One region of the Microbispora hainanensis genome, then DNA from elsewhere that is predicted to be linked to it. Evidence: riboswitches for the same ligand, from Rfam matches in the RefSeq annotation. Region 1 holds a riboswitch; each other region holds the start of a gene.

Region 1 (4,744 bases):
GGTCGACTCCGGCAAGTCGGTCATCGTGATCGAGCACCACCAGGCGGTCATGGCGCACGCCGACTGGATCATCGACCTGGGCCCCGGCGCCGGTCACGACGGCGGCCGGATCGTCTTCGAAGGCACCCCGGCCGACCTCGTCGCCGCCCGCTCCACCCTCACCGGCGAGCACCTCGCGGCCTACGTCGGCGCCTGACCTCGGCCTGTCGCGAATGCCGGTCCGGGCCCGAGGCCCGCCCAAGCTGAGCACGCGACAGCAGGCCGAACCAGTGCGCGTGCCACCCGCGATCACCGTCGCCGACCTGATGGGTTCGCCATCGGAATGGCGACGGTGTACCGCAACTCTCTAAGCGCGCAGGCCCGCCGACAACCGCAGGCCCGTCGGCCGGTGGAGCTCGGACATGAGCGCGACCGCCTCATCAGCGTATTCCCCCGGGCTGTGACCTGGGTCGACGTCATCAACCTGGGGTTTGAGCCGCACTCCCTGTTCTGAGGGTCACGAAGCCGTGGAGAACTGGGCCGGTAGGCCGTCCAGCAACTGACTCAGCAGCCCGTATCCGCCATCGACCCGGATCACCTGGCCGGTGACCGTGGCGAACGCGCCGTCCACGAGCGCGGCGATCGGGCGAGCCAAATCCTGCGGCCGCAGCATCGTGCCGGTCACCGACCGGTCACCGAAGTGGCGCCGGATGCCATCGGTGAACACCTCAGCGGTGGCATCGGTACGAACCGCGCCAGGGGCGACGGCATTGACGGTGATGCCGTCCCGTATGGTCTCGCCGGCGATCTGCTGGGCGAAGGCGTTCACCGCGGCTTTGGCAGTGGACTGGGCGGCACTGCCGATGATCAGCTCGGCCGCGGTAGCGGAGACGTAGACGATCCGGCCGGACCGCCGCCGGCGCATGACCGGCAGCACCCGCCGGGTCAGGTGGTATATGCCGGCCAGCTCATCGCTGATCTTGGCTGCGAACGCCTCCCACGGCACATGCTCCAGCGGGCCGAAAGGCGGCGCCGCGGTGTGGGCGTTGCCCACAAGCACGTCGATCCGCCCGTGCTCGGCGACCACCCGGTCCACCAGCATGGTCACCTGGGCTTCGTCGGTCACGTCGGCCTGTACCGCCTGCGCGGCGCCGATCTGCTTGACCACCAGCTCCGCGGAGTCGGCGTCTCTCAGATAGTTGACTATCACGTGATAGCCGAGCCGGCCCAACTCGAGCGCGGTCGCGGCTCCGATTCCCCGGCCGGCTCCGCTAACCAGCGCCCAGCAGCGCTATGACCACGGCGTGACTCCTGCCGGCCAGGTGATTCTGAGCCAATAATGCAGATTGCGGCGATCTGCACGCGCACGGCTTACGGACGGGCGTCGTCCCGGAGTCGGCGCTCGCGCCTGCCGCGGGCGAGTTCGGTGCCCAGGGCGTCGAGGCGCTGGTTCCAGAAGCGGCGGAAGTGGTCGAGCCAGGTGTCGACCTCGCGGAGCGGCGCCGGGTCGACGGCGTAAAGGCGCCGGGTGCCCTCGGCCCGGACCGTCGCGAAACCGCTCTCCCGCAGCACGCGCAGGTGCTGGGACACCCCGGGCTGGGAGATCCCGAACTCCTCCTGCACGATCGCGCCGATCTCCCCGGCGGGGCGCTCGCCCTCCGCGAGCAGTTCCAGGATCCGGCGGCGCACCGGATCGCCGAGGACGTCGAACGCGTGCATGCCGTCAGGCTCGCAGCTCGCGCTCGCGTAGGTCAATTCGGCAGGAGCCGTACGCTCCCGGCCGGGACGGCGAAGCGCGCCGGGATCACCGGCGCGCTTGTGGGCCGTCGTCGGAACGACGATGGATCGTCCGCCAGAAGGCCGTCCGTCAGGAGGAGGCGGACAGGTCCCCGGGGTACATCGGGTAGCCGTATCCCGCCACCTGCCAGGTGGGACGGGTGCGGGCCTCGACGGCGCCGCCGTCGCCCGTGTTGCCCTCGATGGTCTGGATCGTTCCGTCGCCGTTGTCCTTGACGACGAACCCGACGTGGTTGATGTCGTCGATGTGCTTGCTGCCGCTCCAGGCGAAGAACACCACCGCGCCCGGCTTGGGCGTGTGACCCCAGCGGCCGTGGTCGGCGAACCACTGCGCGTGCTTCACGGTGTACGCGTCGGCGCCCATCACCGGGCCGATGCCGAGCTGCTGGCCCACCCAGGACACGAACATGTCGCACCAGGGGGCGTTGAGGTAGTCGGCGAGCTTGCCGCCGTCGCGGGCGAGGGTCTCGCGGGCGCGCGGCGTGGACATGTACCACTCCTGGAACTTGGTGCCGCCGCCCTTGGCGTTCTCGCTGATCCCGATCTGGCTCCTGGCCAGCTTCAGCACGTCGGCCGAGGTGATCTTGGGCAGCCTGGCGGCGATCTCCGGCATGGACTGCGCGGTCGCCGGACCCTTCCCGGTCGCCGGGTTGTCCGCGTGCGCCGCGGGCGCCGCGATCAGCACGGCCGAGGCGAGGGCTCCGCCCGCGAGGGCAGCGCGGACCCAAGTGGTGAAGACGTGCATGGTGGGGCGTTCTCCCTTACTTCCATGCCACCTACCGGGTTAGCTGACGGGTTCGGGCTGGAAGTCGCCCTACGGCACGCATGCCGATTCACCCCAGGAGAGGTGGGTCCCCGGCTCCGCGCGGACGCGGACTCGGCGGCCGGGCGGCAGGCCGGGATGGCCGGCCGCGTCGGTCTGAGGAGGGCTTCTTGACCATTGAGATGAGCAAGTGCGCCCTGAGCTGCCTAAAAGCTAATAGACCAGGTCAGACCGGTCAAGTAACTACAAGAGGGATTTTACCCGTCAAGTCCGGTACAAAGCGGACGGCAAGGGTACGGTGAGGCGGCCCCCGATCAGCGGGACCCCGCCCCTGACGGCGATCCCGCCCTGCCCCGCCCTCCGCCGCGGGCCCGGCGCGGGGGCGCTACCCCCGCGCCGGGACCCGGAAAAATCTCCCGGCCTCGCTTGACGCGCCCTTGGTCGCGGCGTCGTCAACGGGAGATCGCGTACGCGCCCGCGTCGAGGTCGTCGACGAGGGCCGGGCCGGTGGGCGTCCACCCGAGGAGGGTGCGCGTCGCGGTGCTGGTCGCCGCGAGGTCCATGCCGAAGAAGTTGCCGATCCACCCGAAGTGGTCCGGCACGTCTCCGGGGGCGATCGAGGCGACGGGAAGGCCGAACGCGCGGCCGAACGCCTCCGCGATCACGCGGGTCGGGACGCCTTCCTCGGCGACGGCGTGCAGCCGCGCGCCCGCGGGCGCCTTCTCCAGGCCGAGTGCGACCATGCGGGCGGCGTCGCGCACGTGCACGGCGGACCAGCGGTTGGCGCCGTCGCCCGGGTAACCCGAAACGCCCTTCTCGCGGGCGATCGCGGCGAGGATCGCGATGAAGCCGTGGTCGCCGGTGCCGTGCACGGTCGGCGCGAAGCGCAGGCTCACGGTGTGCACGCCACGCTCGACGAACTCCAGCGCCAGGTTCTCGCTCCCGCCGCGGGGCGAATCGGGGCCGTGGAACGGCGACGGGTCGTCCTCGGTGGCGGGCCGGCCCGGGGCGAAACCGGCGAGTCCCGAGGCGAGCAGGAACGGACGACCGGTTCCCTCCAGCGCCTCGCCGATGGTCTGCACGGCGGCTCGTTCGGTCGCCGCCGTGCCGGCCGGGTCGGACCAGTCGTGCTTGTTCGCGAGATGGATGACGGCGTCGGCGTCCCGGGCGCCCAGGCGGATGCCCTCGAGATCGTCGAGGTCGCCGCGGCGGACCCGGGCCCCCTTGCCCTCCAGGGCGGCGGCGGACGCGTCCGACCTCGCCAGTCCGATGACCTCGTGACCGGCGGCGAGCAGCTCATCGGTCACCGCGGAGCCGATCCATCCGGAGGCTCCGGTGACGAAAACACGCATGAGGAATCTCCTTCGGCGCACCGCCGGCAGGGCGGAGCGACTTCCCGAAAAACTGATGTCTGTGACTGACGTCAGTCACAGACATCACGGTACTCCTTCGTGGCCGTCATCACTACACTTGATCGCATGACGCGTTGGGCGCCCGGGGCCGCCGAGCGGCTGCAGGAGGCCGCGCTCGAACTGTTCGCGACCCACGGGTTCGAGCAGACGACCGCCACGGACATCGCACAGTCCGTCGGCCTGACCGAGCGCACCTTCTACCGCCACTTCAGCGACAAGCGCGAGGTCCTCTTCCACAACCAGCACCTGTTCACCCAGGCGTTCCTCGCCGGTGTGGAGGCCGCGCCGCCGGACGCGTCGCCGATTGAGATCGTCGCCTGCGCCCTGCGGTCCGCGACGTCCTTCTTCCCGGACGAGCGCCGGCATCATTCGCGAACCCGGCAGTCCGTGATCGACCAGAACCCCGCGCTGCAGGAACGCGAGCGGCACAAGCTCGCCACCCTCGCCGAGGCGGTCGCGGGCGCCCTGCGCGCGCGAGGCGTGGACGAGCCCGCGGCCACCCTGGCGGCGGAGTCGGGCGTCACCGTGTTCAAGATCGCTTTCGTTCAGTGGCTCCGCGAGGACGAGCAGCGCTCCCTCGCCGCCCTCGCGGAGGACATGCTGCGCGAACTGCTGGCCCTGACCCGCGACCAGGCCTGAGCGACCCGCGGGGTCACGGCGCGCACGGCCGCACGGCTTACTTCGGCAGGCGTACGGTCACCACCAGGCCGCCCTCGGGCCGGGCCAGCGCCTCCACCCCGCCGCCGTGTGCCACCGCGATGGCCCGGACGATCGACAGGCCCAGGCCCGCCCC
Region 2 (4,744 bases), 260 kb from region 1:
CGGAACTCGGCGGGTGTGGGCGGTGCCGGCTCGGTGAACTCGGGGTCGGCGGGTACAGCGGTCATGGACTCACCTCGCGTGCGTGTCGATGCCTCAGGTGACGAACTTACAAACCCCCTCATGTGCGGCCCGCAAGGGGATCCCGGTCAACCGAAGGCACGTACCGGCGGGAGCGTGGTCCGGGCAGGTCACCGAGCCTGCCTGTCCCGATCTCGCTCATCGGGATGATCGCCCTATTCGGTGTGTCTGTCCAGTTAGCGTCACGAGTCCGGCACTCCGGTGATTCGGCATGGACCATGACGGAGCTGACCTATGAGTCGACCCTACGGGAACTCACGACCGAGCACGGCGTGCTGCACTCCGAGCGGGAGATGCTCCCCGCTGCGAAGCCGGACACCCCGCCCTGCTGGTCGCGGGGCAACACGCGGAAGGAGGAGCGGTGACCGCGTGGGATGAGGAGTTCGACCTCGTCATCGTCGGCAGCGGGGGCGGAGGCATGGCCGCCGCGCTGGCCGCGTACGACAGCGGGCCGTACGCACCCGGCCGGGGAGACGATCGCGCTGGTGTCCGAGCGGTGCATCCCGCCGTCGATCATCGTCTCGGCGGACGGCAGGAGGTTCACCGACGAGTCCGTGCCGTACGTGAACTTCGTGCACGACCAGGGCGCGGGCGGGCACGTCCCGGCCTGGTTCGTGATGGACGCCTAGGCACGGGCGCGTTATCCGTTCGCGCAGATCATGCCGGGCATGCCGGTGCCGCAGGAGTTTCTACGGCCAGGGCATCGCTTTCCGGGCGGACACCTTCGCCGAGCTGGCGGGCCGGATCGGTGTCCCGGCGGGCGCGCCGGCCGAGACCGTCGAGCGCTTCTACGCCTTCGCACGCACGGGCAGGGACCTGGACTTCGGCCGCGGCGACAGCGCGTCAGGCCTGGGCGAACATCTGGTCGTAGCCGCCGGAGTGCCGGCGGCCCGCCATGAAGCCGAGGAACCGGCGGACGAACTCACCCCGGGTCAGCCGCCCGTCATCATCGTCGTCGCCCGAGTCGTGGTCGAACGCCGTACGGAAGAGAGACCGGTACTCCTCACATCGATGGTCTGGTCGTCATCGGTGTCGGTGACGTCGAACAGTACCTCGGCGATCCTGATGAGCGCCGGGCCGGCCAGGGCGGCGGAGGCCGCGGCGTACTCGTGGCCGGTGATGCGTCCGTCGCCGTCGGTGTCCAGCTCCTGCTGCAGCTCCCGCCACCAGTCGGCGAAGGCCGCGAACAGGCGGTCCTCGTCCTGAGTCTCCAGGTCGAGGCGGGTGGCGATCTCCCTGGCCATCGCGGCGAGGTCGGGCCAGTCGAGGTGGCCGTCGCCGGTCTGGTCGAGGACCTCGGAGAAGAACCGCGCGGCGGATCGTACGGCGGAGCCCCCGGCGGCGGCCGCGGAGGTGGTGGCGGTGCCGGCCGCCTCCGGGCCGGGTGTGAGGAGGCGCAGGAGCGCCCCCGCCTTGGGAGCCTGCCCCCGTAGGGGTCCATGAGGGTGAGGAACGACTGGAACTCGGCGTACAGCCTTTCCAGGACCGGACCGTCGAGGGACTCGCCGCTCAACCGGCACATCGTGACCGTGGACTCGAACAGCGTCGCCACCACCCAGGCGCGCGCCTCGGAGTCCGCGGCGTTGAACGGGCGGCCCTCGGCGTCGGTGCCGGTGATGCGCGCGTGGAGGCGGTTGAGCCGGGCCGCCTCCCGCTGCCGCACCCGGATGTCGGGGTCCACCATGCGCTGCGCGCTGAGCACGGTGTTGCGCAGCCGGCGCCACGGGTGCGCGACGAAGGTCGAGTTGGTGATCAGCGCCGCGCCGATCTGCGGGTGCGCGGCCTCCAGGACGATGGCCCGGGTCGCCACCAGCCCCCAGCGCGTCTGCCGGGTCAGCTCGTGGAGCATGGATCCCGGTGCTGCGTCACTCATCGACGTCCCTTTCCTGTCGGTGTCGGTGCCGAGACCGGTGCCGAGACCGGTGCCGAGATCGGTGCCGGTGTGGCGCCGAACCGGCGGTGGCGCCGCCGGTAGATCTCCAGGCGCTCCCAGAAGTGCCCGGCACGGAAGTCGGGCCACAGCACCCGGGGGGAAGACCCATTCGGCGTACGCCACCTGCCAGAGCATGAGGTTGGAGATGCGCTGTTCGCCGGAGGTGCGGATGACGAGGTCGACCTCCGGCATGTCGGGGTGGGGCAGACGACGGGCGAAACTCTCCTCGGTGACCTGCTCGGGCGGCACGCCGTCGCGGATCAGCGACCTGGCGGCCTCGACGATGTCGCGGCGGCCGCCGTGGACAGCGGTCTCGGCCGCCCGATGCCCCTCGGTGCGGGGCAGGGACCGCTGCGCGGCCCACCTGCCGTTCCCGTCCATGACGCACGCCACATGACGGGGGACGCTTCTCACCCTCACGGCGACGAGGCTTGCACAGTCGGTGAGAGATCGACTACTTACCGTTGTTAGCCACGGCCCTTACTTCAAGCGGGTCCGGACCAGGTGCTGCCGCGTTGTGCCAGGTAAAGGCGTGTTTTGTCCTGTTTACACCATTCTGGTGAATTGTGTACCTTTAGGGCACACGGTATGGGGTAACGACCCGCCTCCGGCGACCCATCCCTTGCCGTGTCGTTGCCCGGTCCGCGTGGTCCCATGACCGCGCGGCCGCCGAATCCGCGTCATGTGGAGCCGGGGACCCACTCTCTTTGGGGTGAATCGGAGCGCAGGCCCCCAGATGCGCCCGTAGGGCACTTCCTGCCCGAACCCGTCAGCTAACCCGGTAGGCGGCATGGAAGCAAGGAGTCAACCTCGTCATGTCCACCCATCGGCTCTCCCTCGGGGGCCGGCACTCGCGCCGGCGCCTGCGCTCCGCCCTCGCGGCGGCGACCCTCGCGGTCTCGGCCGCCACGGCCGGCATCACCGCGGCCGTGGCTCTGCCCGCCGCCCCGGCGTACGCGAACCCGCACACGTACGGTCAGGACGTCTCCGGCTACGAGGCCGACCACGACTGGATGAACAGCCGCGCGCAGTTCGGCTTCATCAAGGCCACCGAGGGGACCGACTGGGTCGACTCGTCCTTCCCCCGGCACTGGCGGGAGCTGGCCAAGAAGGGCATCGTCCGCGGCGCCTACCACTACGGCCACCCCTCCAACGACCCCATCGCCGAGGCCGACCACTTCCTCAGCGTGGTGAACTCGCAGCCGAGCAAGCCCGGCGACATCCTGGTCCTCGACCTGGAGACCGCGGACGGCGAGTCCGTCGAGCAGGTCAACAAGTGGGCCAAGACCTGGCTGGAGTATGTGACGGCCAAGACCGGCACCAGGCCGATGTTCTACAGCGGGTGGAACTTCGCCAACAAGTACGGCCGCGGCCTCGGCCAGTACCCGCTGTGGGTGGCCCACTACAGCAAGGCGCCCGGCGACATCACGCCGCCCGCCGACTGGAAGACCTGGGCCATCCACCAGTACACCGATGAGCCCATCGACCAGAACGTCTCCTCGCTGACGCCCGCCCAGCTGCGCGCGCTCGGCCGCCGATAACGCCGCCGATAACGCCGCTGGCAGCGCCGCCGACAGCCCGGCGTCCCCCCGGGGCGGATCGCCCGCCCCGGGGGGACGCGCCGGGAGCCGTACCGGCCTCAGACCACCGCGCCGGAGTCGTCGCGGCGTACGGGCCTGACCCGGGGCGCGGCGGGAGCCGGCGGCGCCTGGCCGGAGCGCCGCTCCAGCGCGATCGCCACCGGCCCGGCCACGAACGACGACGACAGCGTGCCGGCGACGATGCCGATCAGGAGGGCGACGGCGAAGTCGCGCAGCGAGTCGCCGCCGAACACCGCAAGCGCCGCCAGGATGAACAGCGCCCCGAGCCCGGTGTTGACCGTGCGCGGCGCGGTCTGCAGGATCGCGGCGTTCACCACCCGGCCGAACGGCTCGCGGCGGCGCACCGGCCACAGCTCGCGCACCCGGTCGAACAGCACGACCTTGTCGTTGACCGAATAACCGATGATCGTGAGCATCGCCGCCAGGAACACCCCGTCGATCGGCCTGCCCATCCAGGCGAACGCGCCGACGACGACGGCCGCGTCCACGAACAGCGCCGCCACGGCCGCCGTGCCGAACGTCCACCGGAACCGGAACGCCAGATAGACGAGCTGTGCGGCGAGCGCGACAGCGAGCGCGATGATCGCGTTGCGGCGCAGCTCCTCGCCCAGGCTCGGCCCGATCAGCTCGTCGCGCTGCTTGGCGACCTCGCCCACGCGCCGGTCGAGCGCCTCCTCCATGCGGACCACGTCGTCGGCGCTGATCTGCCCGGTGCGCACCGAGAGCGCGTCGTCCGACCGCTGCACGACGGCCGAGGGGAACCCGGCGTCCGCCACCGCCTGCCTGGCCGCCGCGACGTCCACGGGCCTGCTCGTGCCGAACTCCACGATCCGGCCGCCGGTGAACTCGACGCCGTAGTTGAGGCCGCGGGTGACCAGGCCCGCGCCCGCGACCACGAGCAGCCCGGCCGCGACGGCGAGCCACAGCCGCCCGCGCCGCATCAGGTCCGGGTCGCGCCGCGTCAGCCACGTCCTGACCCGGCCGATCGAGCCGATGCCGGACGCCCGCGGGCCGATCCTGCCGATCAGCGCGGCGGTGAGCACCCGGGTGATCAGCATGGCCGAGACCAACGAGGCCAGCACGCCGATGGCCAGCGTCACGCCGAAGCCCTTCACCGGCCCCGAGGCCAGCC
Region 3 (4,744 bases), 2.4 Mb from region 1:
GCCGCCAAGATCCTCGCCGTTCAGCCGCCTCCGGAACCAGGCCCGCTCGACGTCGGCCATGTGCCGTACGAGGCCGAGCAGCGACATGCTGGAGGGCGGCACCGAGCGCAGCCGCAACTGCTCCTCGGTGAGGCCCCGGCACTTCACGGCGAGGGTGTCACGGTGCCAGTCCAGCCAGGCGCGCAGCATCTCGCGCTCTCCCGCGACGACGGGGGGATCGATACGTGTGTCGGTCATCCCGGCATCCTCCCCCGGACTCGGCGCGTAGTCACCCCGATTAGCGGGCGGAGGCACCCGGCGGTTCTGCCCGTCCCGGCACCCCCCTCCTGAGCGCGGTTCATGACGTAGCCGAAGGCCGGGCCGCACGCCGGGCCTGCGCCCGACGGGAGGCCGAACCCGGCCGTCTTGACTCGGATTCGGACAGGTAATTGATCAGACTTGTGTAATTGTGGCGAATGTGATCAAAATCAGTTCAGCCTTCAACTACTTGGTTGAAGCGTCACACCGTACGGATGAGGAGAGGCATGAAGCGCACCATCTCCGTTCTCACCGTCGCCGCCGGCGTTCTCGGCGTCACGCTCACCGGCGCCGGCCCCGCGCTCGCGGACACCTCCGCAGTGGACTGCTCCACGGGCGGGTACACCTACGTCGTCAACAAATACGTCCCCACCAACGTCGAGTCGCCGGCGGTGGACAATCGCCTCTACAACATCGCCGGTCCGACGGCGTACACGCACGAGGTCTGCCTCGACATCCCCGACAACGAGACGTTCACGATCGAGGTCCGGATCGGGCCCACGGGGTCACAGCAGGTCATCGTGGACGACCGGCCCGGGGACAAGATCTTCCGCTTCTCGCCCGGCACCAACACCTTCTGGCAGGTCTACGGCACGCTGACCGGGCCCGGCAGCACCTACCTCTACTACACCTGGCACGAGAAGCAGATCCCGGCCTGACCCGGAGCGGGCCGGCCGCCTCGCTCGCCGAGGTGGCCGGCCCACCCCGCGAGTGCCCTGGCAGGTCAGTACATCGAGATGTGTACGTGGTCGTAGTGGTTGGCGGTGATTCCGCCGCGGTCGGACATGAGCCGCCAGCCGGGACGGCCGAGGTTGTAGATGCGCTGCTGCCAGATCACGTACATGACGCCGAGCTTGGGGCCGTTCTTGATGGCCCAGTCGGCCAGGCTGTCGCCGAGCGCCTTCATCTCGGGGGAGGGCATGGCGCCGCCCGAGCTCATCATGAAGTCGCAGGCGCGCCCGAGAGGATGCTCGCCGCTGTTCTCCGCCCGGTAGCAGCCCACCGGGAACCGCAGGCTGAAGTGGTTTTCGACCTCGGTGCGCATGAACCTCATCCGGGGCGTGATGTTGTCGGCACCGCTGGGCAGCTCCGGTGCCCACGACCCACCCGGGAGCTTTCCCGGCGCGATCGGGATCAGCGCGTCGAGCTTGTCCTTGATCTCGTCGATGAGGTCCTCGGCGTCCTTGCGCTGTACGGCGACCGCCTCGGCCTGCGCCTTCAGTTGCGCGGTCAGCGTCTTGGCGGCGTCCGCGGCCTGCTGCCGGGCGTCGCGCACCCGGTCGAAGTGCGCGAGCCGGGCGGCCTGTTCCTCTTTGAGCTGGTAGTTGAGCGCGGCGGTGTTCATGTCGGGCAGCGCCATCGCGCTTTCGGTCTGGTAGCGCAGCCCGGCCATCTGCCGTACGGCGTCGCTGGCGGCCTGGTAGTCGGCCTGGGCCCTGGCCAGCCGGTCGCGAGCCGCCTTCTCCTCCTCACGGGCCTTGGCGAGGGCGACACGCTTGGCGTTGTAGTCGGCGATCAGCCGGTTGACCTTCTGCCGCAGGTCCGACAGCTCCTTCTTGAGCTGTTTCTCCGTCGGTTTGGGCTCGGCGACGCCCGGCGCCGCCGTACCGAACACGAGGACGGCGGAGGCGAGCACGCCGACAGCCAGGGGGAATGCGCGGGGCAGAGCCCACTCCTCTCCATCTGCCGACCGGGTTAGCTGACGGGTTCGGGCTGGAGGAGCCCGGGCAGGCGACTGCCTTGACCCCAGGTGCGTGATTGGGTCCCCGGTTCCCGGGCGGGGCGCCCGGGATTAGGCGTACCGGTTGTGACGGCCGGTGTCAGGGATACTAGTGGTAAAGAAACCGTCGCTGCCACCAAAGCCGCAATCAATCGGAGATCAGGCCGTTATCGCCTCGCGAAGCATCCGGGCGGCCTCCTCGGGCAGCACGTCGTTGACGAACGCGCCCATGGCCGACTCCGATCCGGCCAGATACTTGAGCTTGTTGGGCGCCCGCCGGATCGTGAAAAGCTGCAGGTGAAGGTAGGCGAGGTCGCGCCGGTAGGTGACAGGAGCCTGGTGCCAGGCCGCGACGTACGGCATGACGACGCCGAACAGCCCGTCCAGGCGGCGCAGCACCTCGATGTAGAGCGGCGCGAACGCGGCTCGCTCCTCCGGCGACAGCGCCGGGATGTCGGGCACCTGGCGGTGCGGGTAGACGTGCACCTCGAACGGGTAGCGCGCGGCGGCGGGCACGAAGGCCGTCCAGTGCTCGTTGGCGGCCACCACCCGGGGGCCCTTCCGCTCGGCGGCCAGGACATCCGCGAACAGGTTGCCGCCCTGATGACGGGCGGCGGCGTTCAGCATCTGCCGGGTGCGCGGCGTGACGTACGGATAGGCGTAGATCTGCCCGTGCGGGTGCGGCAGCGTGATGCCGATCTCGGCGCCGCGGTTCTCGAAGCAGAAGACCTGCTCCACGCCGGGCAGCGAGGACAGCTCGGCCGTACGGTCGGCCCACGCCTCGACGACCAGCTCGGCCTGCTCGTCGCTCAGCGAGCTGAACGACGCGTTGTGGTCGGAGGTGAAGCAGACGACCTCGCAGCGCCCGATCCCCGGACGCACCTCGCTCAGCCCGCCCACCTGCTCGTACGAGCCCGTGTTGAAGCTGAACGACGGGAAGCGGTTCTCGAACACCGCCACCTCGTACGGCGAGGGGATCTCCGAGCCGGGATGACCCGGGCAGAGCGGGCACTCCTCCGCCGACGGCAGGTGTGTGCGTGTCTGGCGATGCCGGGCGACGGCCACCCACTCGTCCATCAGGGGGTCGTAGCGCAGCTCGGAGGCGAGCGGGCGCGGCGGCAGGTCCCTGGTGTCGATGGCGCTGTGGTCGGCGTCGTCGCGCCGGTCGAAGTAGATCAGCTCACGGCCGTCGGCGAGATGGGTGATGGTGCGCTTCACAGAGCGGTCTCCAGCTTCACGGTGCGATCTCCGGCTTTCACGGTGCGGTGTCCCGGGTCGGAGCGGGCTTACAAGGGGGTCGGTGCGGGTTTGCGAAAGGGGGACACGGCGGGCGCGCGGAGGCCGGGGGATGCACCGGGTTTACTACAGGCGTCGGAGGACGTGCGGCGGGCCGGCGTCACAGCGCGGTCTCCAGCTCGGTCTCCCCGGACGGATCGACGAGGAGGAGCTCGCCGGCGTGCTCCGACAGCGCGTCGCGTGCCTCCTCCGGCAGGCCGACGTCGCTCACGACCACGCCGGCCTCGTCGAGGGCGGCGATCGTGCTGAAGCCGATCGTCCCCCACTTGGTGTGGTCGGCCAGGACCACGAGCTGCTGGGCGGCCGCGATGAGGGCGCGGTCGGTCTCCGCCTCCAGCAGGTTGGGCGTGGTGTAACCGGCCCGGACGCTCATGCCGTGCACGCCCAGCATGAGCGTGTCGACGTTCAGGGAGCGGACGGCCGCCACGGCCACCGGGCCGACCAGCGCGTCGGAGGGCGTGCGCACGCCTCCCACCAGCACCACGGTCTGGTCGGGCCGTCCCGCGCGGTGGAAGACGTCGGCCACCTGCACCGAGTTGGTGATCACGGTCAGCTCGGGCACGTCCACCAGATGGTGGGCCAGTGTCCAGGTCGTGGTGCCGGCCGAGAGCGCTACGGAGCTGCCCGGCCGCACGAGCAGGGCGGCCCTGCGGGCGATGGCCTCCTTCTCGGCCTGCTGCCGCACCGACTTGGCCGCGAAGCCCGGCTCCTCCGTCGAGCCCGTGCCGGTGGCGGTCGCCCCGCCGTGCACCTTGACGATCAGGCCGCGTTCCGCGAGGACCTCCAGGTCGCGGCGGATCGTCATGTCCGAGACCCCGAGGTCGCGTACGAGCTGCGCGACGCGCACCCCGCCGGTCCTGCGTACCCTCTCAAGGATCGCCTGCTGCCGTTGCTGGGCCAGCATCCACCACTCCTCTACAGATTCAAACAAATTATGCCTCACGAACGTGGAGACATGTTGAGTTGGGGTACGCCTCTTGCCGCCCGTGGTCCCAGGGAGGACAGTGGGCGAAAGCCGTACTCGACGGAAGGCGGTCGTCATGGGCAGACGCGCACGCAAGTCGAAGGCACGCAAGAAGAAGAAGGCCAACCACGGCAAGCGGCCCACCGGCCGATAGGCACTCTTTAGGGGTTCCTGCCCCAGGCGGCGAGCAGGTGGGTCTGCTGGTCGGCGTCGGCCGGGACGCCCTGCTCGTCCCCGAACACTCCCGCCTCGCGGTAGTCCTCCCGTGCTTTCTCGAACCACTCCGAGCATGAGGCGACGAGCTCGGGGTCGAGCCGTTCCGGCCCGCCGATGGCACGTGCCAGATCCCAGGTGTGGATCAGCGCGTCCGCGAACAGCTCGGTGATGTACTCCTCGCCCAGCACGTCGCCGAAGGACAGGTGGGCTACGCTGGTCAGGGCGCCCTCGGCGTACACCGCCTGGACCGC
Region 4 (4,744 bases), 3.4 Mb from region 1:
CGAAACCGGAGTGACGGTCTACCGGGTCTCGAAGACGACCGGCGCGGTGACGCGGGTGCGGAGCCTGGTCAGGCCCGACACGAAGATCTGGGTGCTCCCCGGGGACGACGCGTACGAGCCGTGGACGGAGAAGAAGTGACTCCGGCCCTTCCGCGACGTGTGAACGACTCTCCTCGGTCAAACGTCGTACTGGTGAGCGGAAGGGGAAGCATCGTGCGCACCGTACTCGTCTCGGGCATATCGGCGATCGGGCTGGCGTTCCTGCCGGCCGCGGCGGCCTCGGGAGCGGCCCACCAGGGCGGCCAGGCCGGGGAGACCGCGCCCACGTGGCGGCTGGCCAAGGTGAACACCCTGCCCGGGGACGACGTGCTCGACGACGTGACGGTCCTCGGCAACGGGTCGGTGTGGGCGGCCGGTCACCGGGTCGTGAACGGCACGCGGCGGGGCCTGGTCGAGCGGTTCGACGGCCGATCGTGGAAGGTGCTCCCCGGCAGCCCGTCGTACGAGCTGACGGCCGTGACCGCCGGCTCGGACAAGAACGTGTGGGTCTTCGGCCCGGGGAAGGCGAGCCGGTGGAACGGCCGGACATGGACCACCTTCTCGCTCGGCAGCGGCTTCTCCACGACGGACGCCGACGGCACGGGCGCGAAGGACGTCTGGGCGGTCGCCGACTCCTCGGCCTCGGCCAGGCACTGGAACGGGTCGTCGTGGCGGAGCGTCCCGCTGCCGGCCCACGCCGCCGCCGTCGACGCGTACAAGGCCGGTGACGTCTGGGCGGCGGGGGCCAAGGGCACCCGTCCCGCGATCATGCGGTGGAACGGGAAGTCCTGGGCGCTGGTGCCCACCCCCGCGATCAAACTGCCCGCTCGCGACGCCGCCGCGGTGCTCACCGACATCGCCGTCCTCGGCCCCCGCAACGTGTGGGCCGTCGGCGGCGTGAGCTGGGAGGGCGCCGACGACCAGGGCGACGACAAGATCTACGACCGCCCCCTGGTCATGCACTGGAACGGCCGCTCGTGGACCGCCTCGGTCGGCGCCGTCAACGCCCAGCCGTACACGGAGGTGGAGCCCGACGGCGCGGGCGGCGTGTGGATCGTGCAGAGCGACTGGAACTCCACCCTGTGGCATGTCACGGGTTCGACGTGGCGGAGCACCCCGATCCCCCGGAAGGCCGGCACCGACGCCGCCCTGTTCTCGATCGCGCGCAGGCCCGGGACGACGACGCTGTGGGGCGCCGGGTTCACCGCGCCGCAGGGCGACCCCGACGACCCCTCCGCCAACGGCGCCTTCTGGCGTACGAACTAGCCATCCGGCAGGTCACGCCCGCTCGTGCAGGGCGGCAGCCGGGCGGCGCAAGCGACGATCAACGCCCTCCGGACCACAGGCGGGCAGCCGAGGGGCCGAAGGCCGCCAGGGTCAGGATGTACGCCGCCGCCAGGGCTTACTCGCCTTCCTCCGCAGGTCAGGCCCGCGATGGGACGAGTGTGACCAGCGCCACATCTCTTCCGCAGATGCACTCTGACCTGCAACTTCGCGCATTTGATCCCTTTTATGCGCTCCTTATCCTTTTGACGCTCTTTGCGGAGATATGGGGCTCTTGGTAGTTTCCTTGCCCATCGGCGGGGTCCACGTGACCTCGTCGTTACGAACCCGGCCCCGCCGGGTTCGACCATCCACAGTCGCCGTCGCCCCGCCTCTCCGCCCCCCTGGGCGCCGGTGATGCCGAATCCGAGCAGCTAGGAGGCTCGGAGCCGGGGAACCAATCGACCTTCGACGAAGGTCTGGGGTGAATCGGCGCGCCGGCGCCGTAGGGCGATCTTCCCTGCCCGAATCCGTCAGCTAACCCGGTAGGCGCAAGCGGAAGACCAAAGGGAGAGATCCTCCTGTCCACCAACTCCACCACTCTGCTCCGCATCGCCTGCGTCACGATCGGTAGCGCGGCGCTCACCGCGTCGGCCGGAGCATTGAGCGCACTCCCCGCAGCCGCCGCGTCCGCGACGGTGACATCCCCACCCCCGGCCCCCGCCCCCGCCCCGGCCCTCACCTCGGCGGTCATCCCGCCCGTGCCCCCCACAACGACCACCCCCCTGCATCCCGCGCCCGTGGCCGAGAACTCCGCCACGAGGAAGCTCACCAAGGCGGCTCTCCAGCAGGAGAAGGCCGAGCGCGCCATCAAGGTGGCGAAGAAGCAGCTCGGCGACCCGTACGTGTGGGGCGCCACGGGCCCAGGAGCGTTCGACTGCTCCGGGCTGGTCCAGTTCGCCTGGCGCAAGGCCGGCGTCAAGCTCCCGCGTACGACGTGGGCGATGCTCAGGCACGCCAAGAAGAGGGTCTCGCTGTCGCACCTCAAGCCCGGCGACCTCATCTTCACCAGTGGCGGCGGCCACGTGGGCATGTATCTCGGGCACAGGAAGGTGATCAGCGCCCCCCACAGCGGCGCGGTGGTCAGTGTCGACAGGCTCAACGCCTATTGGAGGGGCAGCTTCCTCACCGCCGTACGCCCCGGCGTCTGACCCGGGACGCCCTCGGTGGAGACGCGCCGCCGCGCAGCGCATCTCCGCCGAGGGCGTGGCCGGAGGCTACGCGTCCTCCACGACGAGGCGCCGGAGCAGGGCCAGCAGGGTCGCGCGGTCCGCGTCCGGCAGGGCGGTGTAGCACCTGGCGAGCACCTCGTCGGCGACCTTGCGCCCGGCTTCCAGGACCCGCTCGCCGGAAGGGGTGAGATGGTGCTCGATGCGCCTGCCGTGCCCGGGCCTGCGTTCGATCCATCCCTGGGCCACGAGCCGCCCGGCGAGGGTGCCGAAGGCCTGCTCGGTCTGGAACGTCGCCGCGGCCAGCTCCCGGGCCGACGCCCCGGGGGTACGGCTGATCGCCCGGAGGGCGTCCCACTGGGCGAGCGTCGCGCCGATCGCCGACAGCCCGCTCTCCAGGGCCCGGTGCTGCCTATATTGGACGTGTTTGACCGCCCGCCCGAGTTGTTGCAGATCGCGACCTGTCCCTCACCATGTCGGAGGCCGGCACCGGCAGACCGGCCCTGATCCTGCACGGCGGCGGCGGCCCCGCCACGGTCGCCGGGCTCGCCGGGCACCTCTCCCGGACGGCACACACCCTGACGCCCGTGCATCCCGGCTGGAACGGCACCGACCGTCCCCCGTGGCTCACCGGCATCGACGACCTCGCCCTCGCCTACCTGCACTGCCTGCATCGCCTGGGGTTGCGCGACGTTCTCGTCGCCGGCTCCTCCCTCGGCGGCTGGACCGCCGCCGAGATGGCCGTACGCGACACGGCGGGGGATCATCACCGGGCTGGTGCTGGTCGACGCCGTGGGCGTGGACGTCCCCGGCGAGCCGATCCGCGACTTCTTCGCCCTGGACGCGCGCGGCGTGGCCGAATACGCCTGGCACGACTCGCAGCGCTTCTACGTCGACCCGGCCGGCGTCCCCGCCGACCAGCTCGCAGCCCGGGCGGCCGACATGGCCACCATGCGCACGCTGGCGGGCGACCCCTACATGCACGATCCCAAACTGCTCCGCCGGTTGCGGCACGTCGACGTGCCCACGCTCCTGGTGTGGGGGGAGAGCGACCGGATCGTCACCCCGGCTTACGGCGCCGCCTACGCCGGCGCCTTCGCCAACGGCCGGCTGGAGGTGATCCCGGAGGCCGGTCACCTGCCGCACATCGAACAGCCGGCGGCCACCTTCGCCGCGATCGACCGCCATCTGCACGCGGCCGGTTCGCCGGCGACCAGCGCTTAGCCCGCAGTCACCCGCCCGCAGTCACCCGCCCGCAGTCACCCGCCCGCAGTCACTCTGCGGTCCTGCGGGCGGAAGCCGCGAGCCGGTCCGCGAGCGCCGCGACACGGTCGCGCAGCTCGTCCGGCCGCTCGATGACGAACGGCCGGTCGAGTGAGGCGAGCACCGGAGGCAGCCAGTCGAGCCGCTCCGCGCGCACCTCGACCCGGAGCCAGCCCTCGTCCCCGGAATCCGCCAGGGTCGCGACGGCGGCGGGAAGCCGGGCGCGGATCTGCTCGACCGTCCCCTGGATCCGCAGCACCACGTCGTACCGATATCGAGCCGTGGCGAATCCGGCCAGGACGTGCTGCGCCGGATCGAACCCGGCGGGCGGCTCGAACGAGCCGGGCAGCGTCCTCGCGTCCGCGATGCGATCCAGCCGGAAGGTCCGGTCCTCGCCGATCTCCGGATCCGCGCCCGTGACGTACCACCGGCCCGAATGGGCGACGAGCCCGTACGGATGCAGCGTGCGCTCGCTGCGCCGACCATCGGCGGCGGTATACCTGATCGAGATCGGCCGGTGATGGCGCACCGCGTCGGCGACGCAGAGCAACACGGCGGTCTCGGGAACGGCGGACTCGCCGGGCGGGGCCGTGAAGGCGAGGGATTCGAGCACGGTGTCGAGCCGGCGGGCGAGCCGCTCGGGCAGAACGCGCCGGATCTTGGCCGCCGCCGTCTCGCTCGCCGTGCCCGCCGCCGTCGTCAGCCCCGCGCGGCGACCGGCGACCAGGCCGAGCAGCACGGCGAGCGCCTCGTCGTCGCTCAGCATGAGCGGGGGCATGCGATATCCGGGGGCGAGGCGATAGCCGCCGTATCGGCCGCGCACCGACTCGACGGGCACATCGAGGTCGATCAGGTGGTCCACATATCGCCGCACGGTGCGCTCGTCGACGCCGAGCCGGTCGGCGAGCTCGGCCATCGTCCGCGTGCCGCCCGACTGCAGGAGCTCCAGC

Evidence for each region. A riboswitch is a leader RNA that binds a small molecule or an ion and turns the genes downstream of it on or off. The one in region 1 is predicted to bind cyclic di-AMP.
Region 2: linked by a shared signal. The riboswitch ahead of OHB01_RS28205 (glycoside hydrolase family 25 protein) and the one ahead of OHB01_RS29450 (CHAP domain-containing protein) in region 1 are both predicted to bind cyclic di-AMP.
Region 3: linked by a shared signal. The riboswitch ahead of OHB01_RS00115 (coiled-coil domain-containing protein) and the one ahead of OHB01_RS29450 (CHAP domain-containing protein) in region 1 are both predicted to bind cyclic di-AMP.
Region 4: linked by a shared signal. The riboswitch ahead of OHB01_RS13805 (C40 family peptidase) and the one ahead of OHB01_RS29450 (CHAP domain-containing protein) in region 1 are both predicted to bind cyclic di-AMP.

The regions. Positions count from the first base shown of each region.
Region 1 is NZ_CP108086.1:6,379,208-6,383,951, reverse strand. It holds gene OHB01_RS29465 (excinuclease ABC subunit UvrA) at 1-196, shown strand, start outside; gene OHB01_RS29460 (SDR family oxidoreductase) at 497-1,258, opposite strand; gene OHB01_RS29455 (ArsR/SmtB family transcription factor) at 1,351-1,698, opposite strand; gene OHB01_RS29450 (CHAP domain-containing protein) at 1,847-2,521, opposite strand; cyclic di-AMP (ydaO/yuaA leader) riboswitch at 2,536-2,669, opposite strand; gene OHB01_RS29445 (SDR family oxidoreductase) at 2,992-3,891, opposite strand; gene OHB01_RS29440 (TetR/AcrR family transcriptional regulator) at 4,018-4,590, shown strand; gene OHB01_RS29435 (sensor histidine kinase) at 4,628-4,744, opposite strand, start outside.
Region 2 is NZ_CP108086.1:6,116,582-6,121,325, forward strand. It holds gene OHB01_RS28180 (flavin reductase family protein) at 1-65, opposite strand, end outside; gene OHB01_RS28185 (hypothetical protein) at 297-443, shown strand; gene OHB01_RS28190 (hypothetical protein) at 453-707, shown strand; gene OHB01_RS39970 (hypothetical protein) at 1,011-1,322, opposite strand; partial or broken gene OHB01_RS39975 (oxygenase MpaB family protein) at 1,577-1,951, opposite strand; partial or broken gene OHB01_RS39980 (undecaprenyl diphosphate synthase family protein) at 1,948-2,392, opposite strand; cyclic di-AMP (ydaO/yuaA leader) riboswitch at 2,669-2,814, shown strand; gene OHB01_RS28205 (glycoside hydrolase family 25 protein) at 2,827-3,552, shown strand; gene secD (protein translocase subunit SecD) at 3,651-4,744, opposite strand, start outside.
Region 3 is NZ_CP108086.1:22,731-27,474, reverse strand. It holds gene OHB01_RS00125 (DinB family protein) at 1-237, opposite strand, end outside; gene OHB01_RS00120 (hypothetical protein) at 525-956, shown strand; gene OHB01_RS00115 (coiled-coil domain-containing protein) at 1,022-1,933, opposite strand; cyclic di-AMP (ydaO/yuaA leader) riboswitch at 1,968-2,106, opposite strand; gene galT (galactose-1-phosphate uridylyltransferase) at 2,177-3,235, opposite strand; gene OHB01_RS00105 (DeoR/GlpR family DNA-binding transcription regulator) at 3,414-4,217, opposite strand; gene OHB01_RS39790 (50S ribosomal protein bL37) at 4,354-4,431, shown strand; gene OHB01_RS00100 (TIGR03086 family metal-binding protein) at 4,439-4,744, opposite strand, start outside.
Region 4 is NZ_CP108086.1:2,935,855-2,940,598, reverse strand. It holds gene OHB01_RS13815 (hypothetical protein) at 1-139, shown strand, start outside; gene OHB01_RS13810 (hypothetical protein) at 214-1,305, shown strand; cyclic di-AMP (ydaO/yuaA leader) riboswitch at 1,711-1,869, shown strand; gene OHB01_RS13805 (C40 family peptidase) at 2,064-2,513, shown strand; gene OHB01_RS13800 (MarR family winged helix-turn-helix transcriptional regulator) at 2,580-2,909, opposite strand; gene OHB01_RS13795 (alpha/beta hydrolase) at 3,123-3,755, shown strand; gene OHB01_RS13790 (YafY family protein) at 3,805-4,744, opposite strand, start outside.